Regions from separate parts of the Methylibium petroleiphilum PM1 genome, predicted to be linked through region 2. Evidence: riboswitches for the same ligand, from Rfam matches in the RefSeq annotation. Region 2 holds a riboswitch; the other holds the start of a gene.
What was found. Region 2 has a riboswitch for S-adenosylhomocysteine ahead of metH (methionine synthase). Riboswitches for the same ligand answer to the same signal wherever they lie in the genome.

Region 1 (4,410 bases), 730 kb from region 2:
CCGCGTCGATCACCATCAGCGCAGCGTCCACCGCGGTCAGCACGCGGTAGGTGTCTTCGGAGAAGTCCTTGTGGCCCGGGGTGTCGAGCAGGTTGATCACGCAGTCGCGGTAGAGCATCTGCATCACCGAGCTGGCGACCGAGATGCCGCGCTGCTTCTCGATCTCCATCCAGTCGGAGGTGGCATGGCGGCTGGCCTTGCGCGCCTTCACCGAGCCGGCGATGTGGATCGCGCCCGAGAAGAGCAGCAGCTTCTCGGTCAGCGTGGTCTTGCCGGCATCGGGGTGGGAGATGATCGCGAAGGTGCGCCTGCGCTGGACTTCATCGGCGATCTGAACGTTCGACATCACTTTCCCAATCTCGGCAGGTGCGCGGCCACGACCGCAGGGTCCCGGCGGCGCTGCGCGCGGCGGGCCGTGGCCTCTTCTCTTTCCAGCACCGGGGTCCGCCCGGCGCGAGGCGCGATTTTAGGTGGAGGGCCTTGTCGCGCCCTGGGAGGGCTTGCGCCGGGGTCGGCTCAGGACGGGTCGGGGATCGCCGCCGCGAGGCGCGGCGCGGCCCAGTCGATGAACTGGCGCACCCGCGGCGACAGCAGGCGCGCGTGCGGGTAGACGAGCTGGATCGGCAGGTCGGGCGGCTCGAAGGCCGGCAGCAGGCGCAGCAGCCGCCCGTCGGCCAGCTCGTCGGCGACCTGATAGTGCAGCAACCGGGCGATGCCGAGGCCCTGCGTGCAGGCCAGGCTGGCGGCCTGCACCTGGTTGGCCACCAGCCGGGCCGAGACGGTCTGCGTGAGCGGCGCGCCCCGGTCCTGGAAGTGCCAGTGGCGCCCGTGCGGCGCGAAGGCGATGCAGGCCAGCCCGCGCAGCGCCGACGGGTGCGCGACCGGCCCGGCCTCGCGCAGGTAGGCGGGGCTGGCGCAGACCACCAGTCGCGTGCGGCCCAACGGCACCGCGACCATCGAGGAGTCGGGCAGGCGGCCGATGCGCAGCGCGAGGTCCAGGCCCTCGTCCAGCAGGTCGGCCACGCGGTCGGCCAGCGTCAGCTCGATGCGCATCGCGGGATGGGCGGCGAGGAAGGCGTTCACCAGCGGGGCGACGTGGCGCCGCCCGAACTCGACCGGCGCGGTCAGCCGCAGCAGGCCGCCGGGGCTGTGGCGGCGCGCGTCGAAGCCGTGCTCGACCGCGTCGAACTCGGCCAGGATGCGGCGGCTCCAGGCCAGGAACTCCGCGCCCTCGTCGGTCAGCGCCAGGCGCCGCGTGTTGCGGTTCAGCAGGCGCACGCCGAGGTGCCGCTCCAGCGCCGCCAGCGCGCGCACGACCGCCGCGGGCGACTGGCCCGCGCCCTCGGCGGCGGCGCTCAGGCTGCCGGCCTCGACGATGCGCACGAAGGTCGCCATGGCTTTCAGCCGGTCCATCGCCCGCCTTTCGTCTGTGCGCCGGGCGCAATGGTGTTGTCAGCGCGACGGCATTGGCGCGGCACGGCCGGCTGCCGACACTGCCGCTCATCGCCCGCCCCTCGCCGTCCGCCCCGATGAGCCTCGCCGCCGCCGTCTCCCCGCCCCGCGCCGCACCGGCCGAAGCGTCGCACGCGCCGGTCCGCCTCGTCGCCTACGACCACGTCGGCATCCGCGTCAGCGACCGCCGACGCGCGCTGGCCTTCTACGAGGCGCTGGGCTTCGTCGAGCGCGCCCGCTTCCCGGGACACGAGGCCAACGAGATGGAGAGCGCCGACGGCGTGCGCATCAACCTGATCTTCAACGCGGCGCGCCGGCCGGGCGCACGCAACGCGCTGCTCGACGAGCCGGTCAAGCTGCCCGGCATCACCCACCCGGCCTTCGTGGTCGACGACCTGGCCGCGCTGCAGGACTGGCTGCAGCGGCAGGGCATCGCGATCACCGAAGGGCCGCGGCGGCTCGGCCCCCGCCGGATCGCGCTGTTCATCCGCGACCCGGACGGCAACGTCCTCGAATTCGACCAACTGATCCCCCAAGGAGACACGGCATGAAGCTCTACGACCTGGAACTGTCCGGCAACTGCTACAAGGTGCGGCTGTTCGCGGCGCTGGCGGGCATCGACCTGGAGATCGTGCCGGTCGACTTCCTCGGCGGCGCGCACAAGCGGCCGCCGCTGACCGACCTCAACCCCTGGGGCGAGCTGCCGATTCTGGTCGATGGCGAGCGGGTGCTGCGCGACTCGCAGGCGATCCTGGTGCACCTGGCGGGCAGCTACGGCGGCGCCGCCTGGTGGCCGGCCGAGGCGCCGCTGCAGGCCGAGATCGTGCAGTGGCTGTCGACCGCGGCCAACGAGATCCAGAACGGCCCCGCGTCGGCGCGGCTGGTCGACCGCTTCGGCTACACGCTCGACAAGGCCGACACGCTGGCCCGGGCGGCCCGCATCCTGCCGCTGCTCGACGCCCACCTGGCCGACCACGACTGGCTGGCGATCGGCCGACCGACCATCGCCGACTGCGCGATGTACCCGTACGTCGCGCTGGCGCCGGAGGGCGGGATCGACCTCGCGCCGTACCGGCACATCGCGCGCTGGATCGAGCGCGTCCGCGCCCTGCCGGGCTACCGGGCGATGCCGGGCACCTGAGCACGGCGGCCGGCCCGAGACCCTGCCGCGAACCGGGGATGGCGGGCAGACCGGCTAGAATCCGCTCACTTTCGAGGAGCGTTGCAACTCCCGCCCGGGAGCCAGGCTCGAAAGTCATCCCCCGATGCAACGGCGCTCACCCGCAGGCCCCCGCCGCCGGTGAGCACACCCTCCCCTGCGGCGTCCTGCGGTTTCCTGAATCACGGAGACCCGTCCATGAGCGCCGTCCTCAAGCCCACCCCCACCCACGATCACCACGTTGCCGACCTGTCGCTCGCCGACTGGGGTCGCAAGGAAATCAAGATCGCCGAGACCGAGATGCCCGGCCTGATGGCGATCCGCCAGGAATTCGCCGCAAGCCAGCCGCTGAAGGGTGCGCGCATCACCGGCTCGCTGCACATGACGATCCAGACCGCCGTGCTGGTGGAGACGCTGCAGGCGCTGGGCGCCCAGGTGCGCTGGGCCTCGTGCAACATCTTCTCCACGCAGGACCACGCCGCCGCCGCGCTGGTGGCGGCCGGCACGCCGGTGTTCGCCTACAAGGGCGAGACGCTCACGGACTACTGGGACTACACCCACCGCATCTTCGACTTCGGCGCCAAGGGAACGGACGGCGAAGGCCCGAACATGATCCTCGACGACGGCGGCGACGCGACGCTGCTGATGCACCTGGGCCAGAAGGCCGAGAAGGACCCGTCGGTGATTTCCAAGCCCACCAGCGAAGAGGAGACCTGCCTGTTCGCCGCGATCAAGGCCAAGCTGGCGCAGGACCCGACCTGGTACACGCGCAAGAGCGCCCAGATCATCGGCGTGACCGAGGAAACCACCACCGGCGTGCACCGCCTGAACGAGATGAGCGCGAAGGGCACGCTGCTGTTCCGCGCAATCAACGTCAACGACTCGGTGACCAAGAGCAAGTTCGACAACCTGTACGGCTGCCGCGAGTCGCTGGTCGACAGCATCAAGCGCGCGACCGACGTGATGATCGCCGGCAAGGTCGCCTGCGTGGCCGGCTACGGCGACGTGGGCAAGGGCTCGGCGCAGGCGCTGCGCGCGCTGAGCGCCCAGGTGTGGGTGACCGAGATCGACCCGATCAACGCGCTGCAGGCCGCGATGGAAGGCTACAAGGTCGTGACGATGGAGTACGCCGCCGACAAGGCCGACATCTTCGTCAGCGCCACCGGCAACAAGAACGTGATCCGCTACGAGCACATGGCGGCGATGAAGGACGAGGCCATCGTCTGCAACATCGGCCACTTCGACAACGAGATCGACGTCGCGTCGCTCGAGAAGCTGAAGTGGGACGAGATCAAGCCGCAGGTCGACCACGTCGTCTTCCCGGACGGCAAGAAGATCACGCTGCTGGCCAAGGGCCGTCTGGTCAACCTGGGCTGCGCCACCGGCCACCCGAGCTTCGTGATGAGCTCGTCGTTCGCCAACCAGACCATCGCGCAGATCGAGCTCTTCACGAAGAGCGCCGACTACCAGGTCGGCAAGGTCTATGTGCTGCCCAAGCACCTGGACGAGAAGGTGGCGCGCCTGCACCTGAAGAAGGTCGGCGCGATGCTGACCGAGCTCACCGACGAGCAGGCTGCGTACATCGGTGTCAGCAAGTCCGGTCCGTACAAGGCCGACACCTATCGGTATTGACACCCACCCCCGTTGCGGCTGCGCCGCTCCCCCTCGAAGGGGGCGACGCTGGCGGGCCGGCGGAGCCGGACCCGCGGCGTCCACTCGGTTCTATCTCATGCCAAGAGTTGATCAGTTGATTGTCCAGCGTGGGCTTGCGCCGACGCGTTCGGCGGCGCAGCGGTTGA
Region 2 (4,410 bases):
CAGGTCGTAGTTCCTGAACACGCGGCGGCCGACGAACTTCGGTTGCGGCGGCGCGTAGCCGCGCCAGTCGATCGGCGTCTTGTTGGCCCGTGCCGCGGCCAGCGAGACCATCGGCGTGGCTTTCTTGTTTGCGTGCTGCAGGCGCACCTTGTCGTAGTCGACCTTCAGTTCCTCGATGTACTTCGCGGCCCGCTCGTCGCTCAGCAGCTCGCTGCACACGCCCACGCTGCGCGAGGCGTCAGGCACGTAGACCACCGGGCCTTCGTACTTGGGGGCGATCTTGACCGCGGTGTGGACCCGGCTGCAGGTGGCCCCGCCGATCAGCAGCGGGATCTTCTTCACGCGGAAGTAGTCGTCGCGCTGCATCTCGGCAGCCACGTGCTGCATTTCCTCGAGGCTGGGCGTGATCAGGCCCGACAGGCCGATGATGTCGGCGCCCTCGACCTTGGCCTTCGCGAGGATGTCCTGGCACGCGACCATCACGCCCATGTTGACGACCTCGAAGTTGTTGCACTGGAGCACCACGGTGACGATGTTCTTGCCGATGTCGTGCACGTCGCCCTTCACCGTCGCGATCACCACCTTGCCCTTGGCCTTGGCCTCGCCGCCGGCATCGATCAGCGCCTTCTTCTCCTCCTCGATATAGGGCAGCAGGTGCGCCACCGCCTGCTTCATCACGCGCGCGCTCTTCACCACCTGCGGCAGGAACATCTTGCCCTGGCCGAAGAGGTCGCCGACCACATTCATGCCGGCCATCAGCGGCCCCTCGATCACGTGCAGCGGCCGCCCGCCGTCGGCCCGGATCGCCTGCCAGGCCTCCTCGGTGTCGACGACGATGAAGTCGGTGATGCCGTGGATCAGCGCATGCGACAGCCGCTCGTTCACGGTGCCGGCGCGCCACGCGAGGCGGGTGCTGTCGTCCTTGGCCGCGCCCTTGGCGCGCTCGGCGATCTCGATCAGCCGCTCGCCCGGCGACAGCTGCGCCTCGCCCGGCTTGTAGGCCGGCTTGCGGTTCAGCACCACGTCCTCGACGCGCTCGCGCAGCTCGGCGTCCAGGTCGTCATACACGCCCACCATGCCGGCGTTGACGATGCCCATGTCCATGCCGGCCTGGATCGCGTGGTACAGGAAGACCGTGTGGATGGCCTCGCGCACCGGCTCGTTGCCGCGGAAGCTGAAGCTCACGTTGGACACGCCGCCCGACACCTTGGCGCCCGGCAGGTGCTGCTTGATCCAGCGCGTGGCCTCGATGAAATCGACCGCGTAGTTGTCGTGCTCCTCGATGCCGGTCGCAATGGCAAAGATGTTGGGGTCGAAGATGATGTCCTCGGGCGCGAATCCCACCTCGTCGACGAGGATGCGGTAGGCCCGCTCGCAGATCTCGATCTTGCGCGCGAAGGTATCCGCCTGGCCCTGCTCGTCGAACGCCATCACCACGGCGGCGGCGCCGTAGCGGCGCACCAGCTTCGCCTGGTGGCGGAAGGCGTCCTCGCCTTCCTTCATCGAGATCGAGTTGACGATGCCCTTGCCCTGGATGCACTTCAGCCCGGCCTCGATCACCTCCCACTTCGAGCTGTCGATCATGATCGGCACGCGCGCGATCTCGGGCTCGGAGGCGATGAGCTTCAGGAAGCGCTCCATCGCGGCCTTGCTGTCGAGCATGGCCTCGTCCATGTTGATGTCGATCACCTGCGCGCCGTTCTCGACCTGCTGGCGCGCCACGGCCAGCGCCTCCTCGAACTGCCCGCCGAGGATCATCCGCGCGAAGGCCTTGGAGCCGGTGACGTTGGTGCGTTCGCCGATGTTGACGAACAGCGAGCGCTCGCCGATGGCCACCGGCTCCAGGCCGGACAGGCGCATCGGCGGCACGTTCGAGAAATCAGGAGCAGCAGCTGTCGACATGGCAGTTCACCGAAAGACGCGCCGCGCCGGTGCTGCGGCCCACCCGCAGCCCGCCGGTCGGCGGAGGGGTGAGCGCCGTTGCAGGGCAGCCCTCGCGGTGCCGCCGGCCCGAGCCTGGCGGTCGTCCCAAAGCCTGGGCAACCGTCGCAACGCTCCTCGAGCACCGACGATTTTACGCGCGCCCGCGTTTACAAAGCCTCACCCAATACCCCTCCGCAGTCCGGCCGTCCCCCTTGTGCGGCACGCAGGGCCCGGGTGCAATGCCCGGCATGACACGCTTCTCTCTCTTCTCTCCTTCCTACACGGCCGGGTTGCTTTGCCTGGCATTCGCCCTGGCCGGGTGCGCCAGCCGCCCGGGAGCCCCCGGCACCCCCGGCTCCGGCAGCTCGGGCTTCGGCGGCCTGTTCGGCTCCGGCCTGTCACCGGCGCTGGAGGCCCAGCGCCTGCGCCTCAGGGACGCGCTCAAGGGCACGCCGGTCGTCGTCGACAGCACCGGCGACCACCGCCTGCGTGTCGAGGTGCCGACCAAGCATGCCTTCGACCCGCAGCGCACCGCCGTCAAGCCGGCACTGGCCGCAGTGCTCGACCAGTTCGCGACCGGCTTCAAGCCGCACGCGGCGACCACTGAACTGCAGATCGGCGCCCCGGCCGACGACAAGGTCTCGGGCCGGATCGTCCAGGACCGCGCCGCCAGCGTGCGCGACTACCTCGTGGGCCGCGGCGTGCCGATCTCGCGCATCGTGGGCCTGGGCCGGGCCGAAGGCGCCGGACTGGAACTGCTGGTCAGCGACCGCCCGGCCGGCAAGTGATGCAGCCGATGTGCGCGAAGGCCCGGCGGCCGCGCGCCGTCAGGCCGTCTGCAGATCGCCGTCGGCCTCTTCGCTCAACTCGCTGATCCAGCGCTCCTGCCGTGCGCGCGGCCGGTAGGCGCTGACGCGCCGGGCGATCTCGGCGATGTGATCCGGGGTGGTGCCGCAGCAACCGCCGGCGATGTTCAGGAAGCCGGCCCGCGCGAACTCCTCGACCAGGCCGCCGGTGATCGCCGGGGTCTCGTCGAAGCCGGTGTCGCTCATCGGATTGGGCAGGCCGGCGTTCGGGTAGCAGGAGATGAAGGTGTCGGGCGCGGCCTTGCACAGCTCCTCGATGTAGGGCCGCATCAGCGTCGCGCCGAGTGCGCAGTTCAGCCCCACGGCCACCGGATGCGCGTGGCGCACCGAATGCCAGAAGGCGCTGACGGTCTGGCCGCTGAGGATGCGGCCCGACGCATCGGTGACGGTGCCGGAGATGATGACCGGCAGGCGTTCGCCGGTGTTCTCGAACAGCTCGTCGATCGCGAAGATCGCCGCCTTGGCGTTCAGCGTGTCGAAGATGGTCTCGACCAGGAAGAGGTCGGCGCCGCCCTCGAGCAGCCCCTCGCCCTGCTCGTAGTACGCGGCCCGCAGCTCGTCGAAGCTGACGTTGCGCGCCGCCGGGTCGTTGACATCGGGGCTGATGCTCGCGGTGCGCGGCGTCGGGCCGAAGGCGCCGGCCACGAAGCGCGGCTTGTCCGGCGTGCTGAACTTGTCGCAGGCGGCGCGCGCGAGCCGGGCCGCCACCACGTTCATCTCGCGTGCCAGCGGCGCCAGGCCGTAGTCTTCCTGGGCGATCGTGGTCGCGCCGAAGGTGTTGGTCTCGATCAGGTCGGCGCCGGCCGCGAGGTAGCCCTCGTGGATCTCGGTGATGACATCGGGCCGCGTGAACTGCAGCAGCTCGTTGTTGCCCTTCAGGTCCTTGCCGTGGTCCTTGAAGCGCTCGCCGCGGTAGTCGGCCTCGCCGAGCTTGTAGCGCTGGATCATCGTGCCCATCGCGCCGTCGAGGATCAGGATGCGCTGCTTCAGCAGCTCGGGCAACTGGGCGGCACGGGTATAGGGCAGGGCACTCATGCCCCGATTGTAAGAAGGCCGACCGATGCCCCTACTGACGAAGCTAGCGCACGAAGCCGATGCTGCGGCGCTCGCGCACGCCCGGCTTCACGCGGTGCTCGGCCTCCAGCTGCGAAAGGAAGCCGTCGGGCTCGAACACGTCGCCCAGCAGCTCGACCTGCCGCTGCACCGCCGCGAAGTCCCCCGGCGTCAGCACGTCCAGCGCGGCCAACCGGGCGCGCTGCTCCGCGGTCAGCGCGGCGGCATCGCCGCCCAGCGCCTCGGCGACGAACATGCGCTCGCGCTGCGGCGCTTCCAGCGGCTTGAAGCGGATCTTGAACGAGAAGCGCCGCAGCGCCGCCTCGTCGAGCTCGTCGAACAGGTTGGTGGTGCACACGAACACGCCGCCGAAGCGCTCCATGCCCTGCAGCATCTCGTTGACCTCGGTCACCTCGTAGTTGCGCTCGGCACGCTGGCGGCTGCGCAGGTAGCTGTCGGCCTCGTCGAGCAGCAGCACCGCGCCCTCGCGCTGCGCCTCGTCGAACATGCGCGCGAGGTTCTGTTCGGTCTCGCCGACGTACTTGCTCACCAGGTCCGAGGCGCGCTT

Region 1: linked by a shared signal. The riboswitch ahead of ahcY (adenosylhomocysteinase) and the one ahead of metH (methionine synthase) in region 2 are both predicted to bind S-adenosylhomocysteine.

The regions. Positions count from the first base shown of each region.
Region 1 covers NC_008825.1:3,491,772-3,496,181, forward strand. The annotation lists gene MPE_RS16565 (peptide chain release factor 3) at 1-346, opposite strand, end outside; gene MPE_RS16570 (LysR family transcriptional regulator) at 517-1,413, opposite strand; gene MPE_RS16575 (VOC family protein) at 1,530-2,003, shown strand; gene MPE_RS16580 (glutathione S-transferase family protein) at 2,000-2,593, shown strand; S-adenosyl-L-homocysteine riboswitch at 2,661-2,738, shown strand; gene ahcY (adenosylhomocysteinase) at 2,810-4,243, shown strand; gene MPE_RS16590 (TlyA family RNA methyltransferase) at 4,341-4,410, shown strand, end outside.
Region 2 covers NC_008825.1:176,888-181,297, reverse strand. The annotation lists gene metH (methionine synthase) at 1-1,902, opposite strand, end outside; S-adenosyl-L-homocysteine riboswitch at 1,966-2,066, opposite strand; gene MPE_RS22600 (OmpA family protein) at 2,172-2,711, shown strand; gene MPE_RS00820 (homocysteine S-methyltransferase family protein) at 2,751-3,824, opposite strand; gene MPE_RS00815 (AAA family ATPase) at 3,868-4,410, opposite strand, start outside.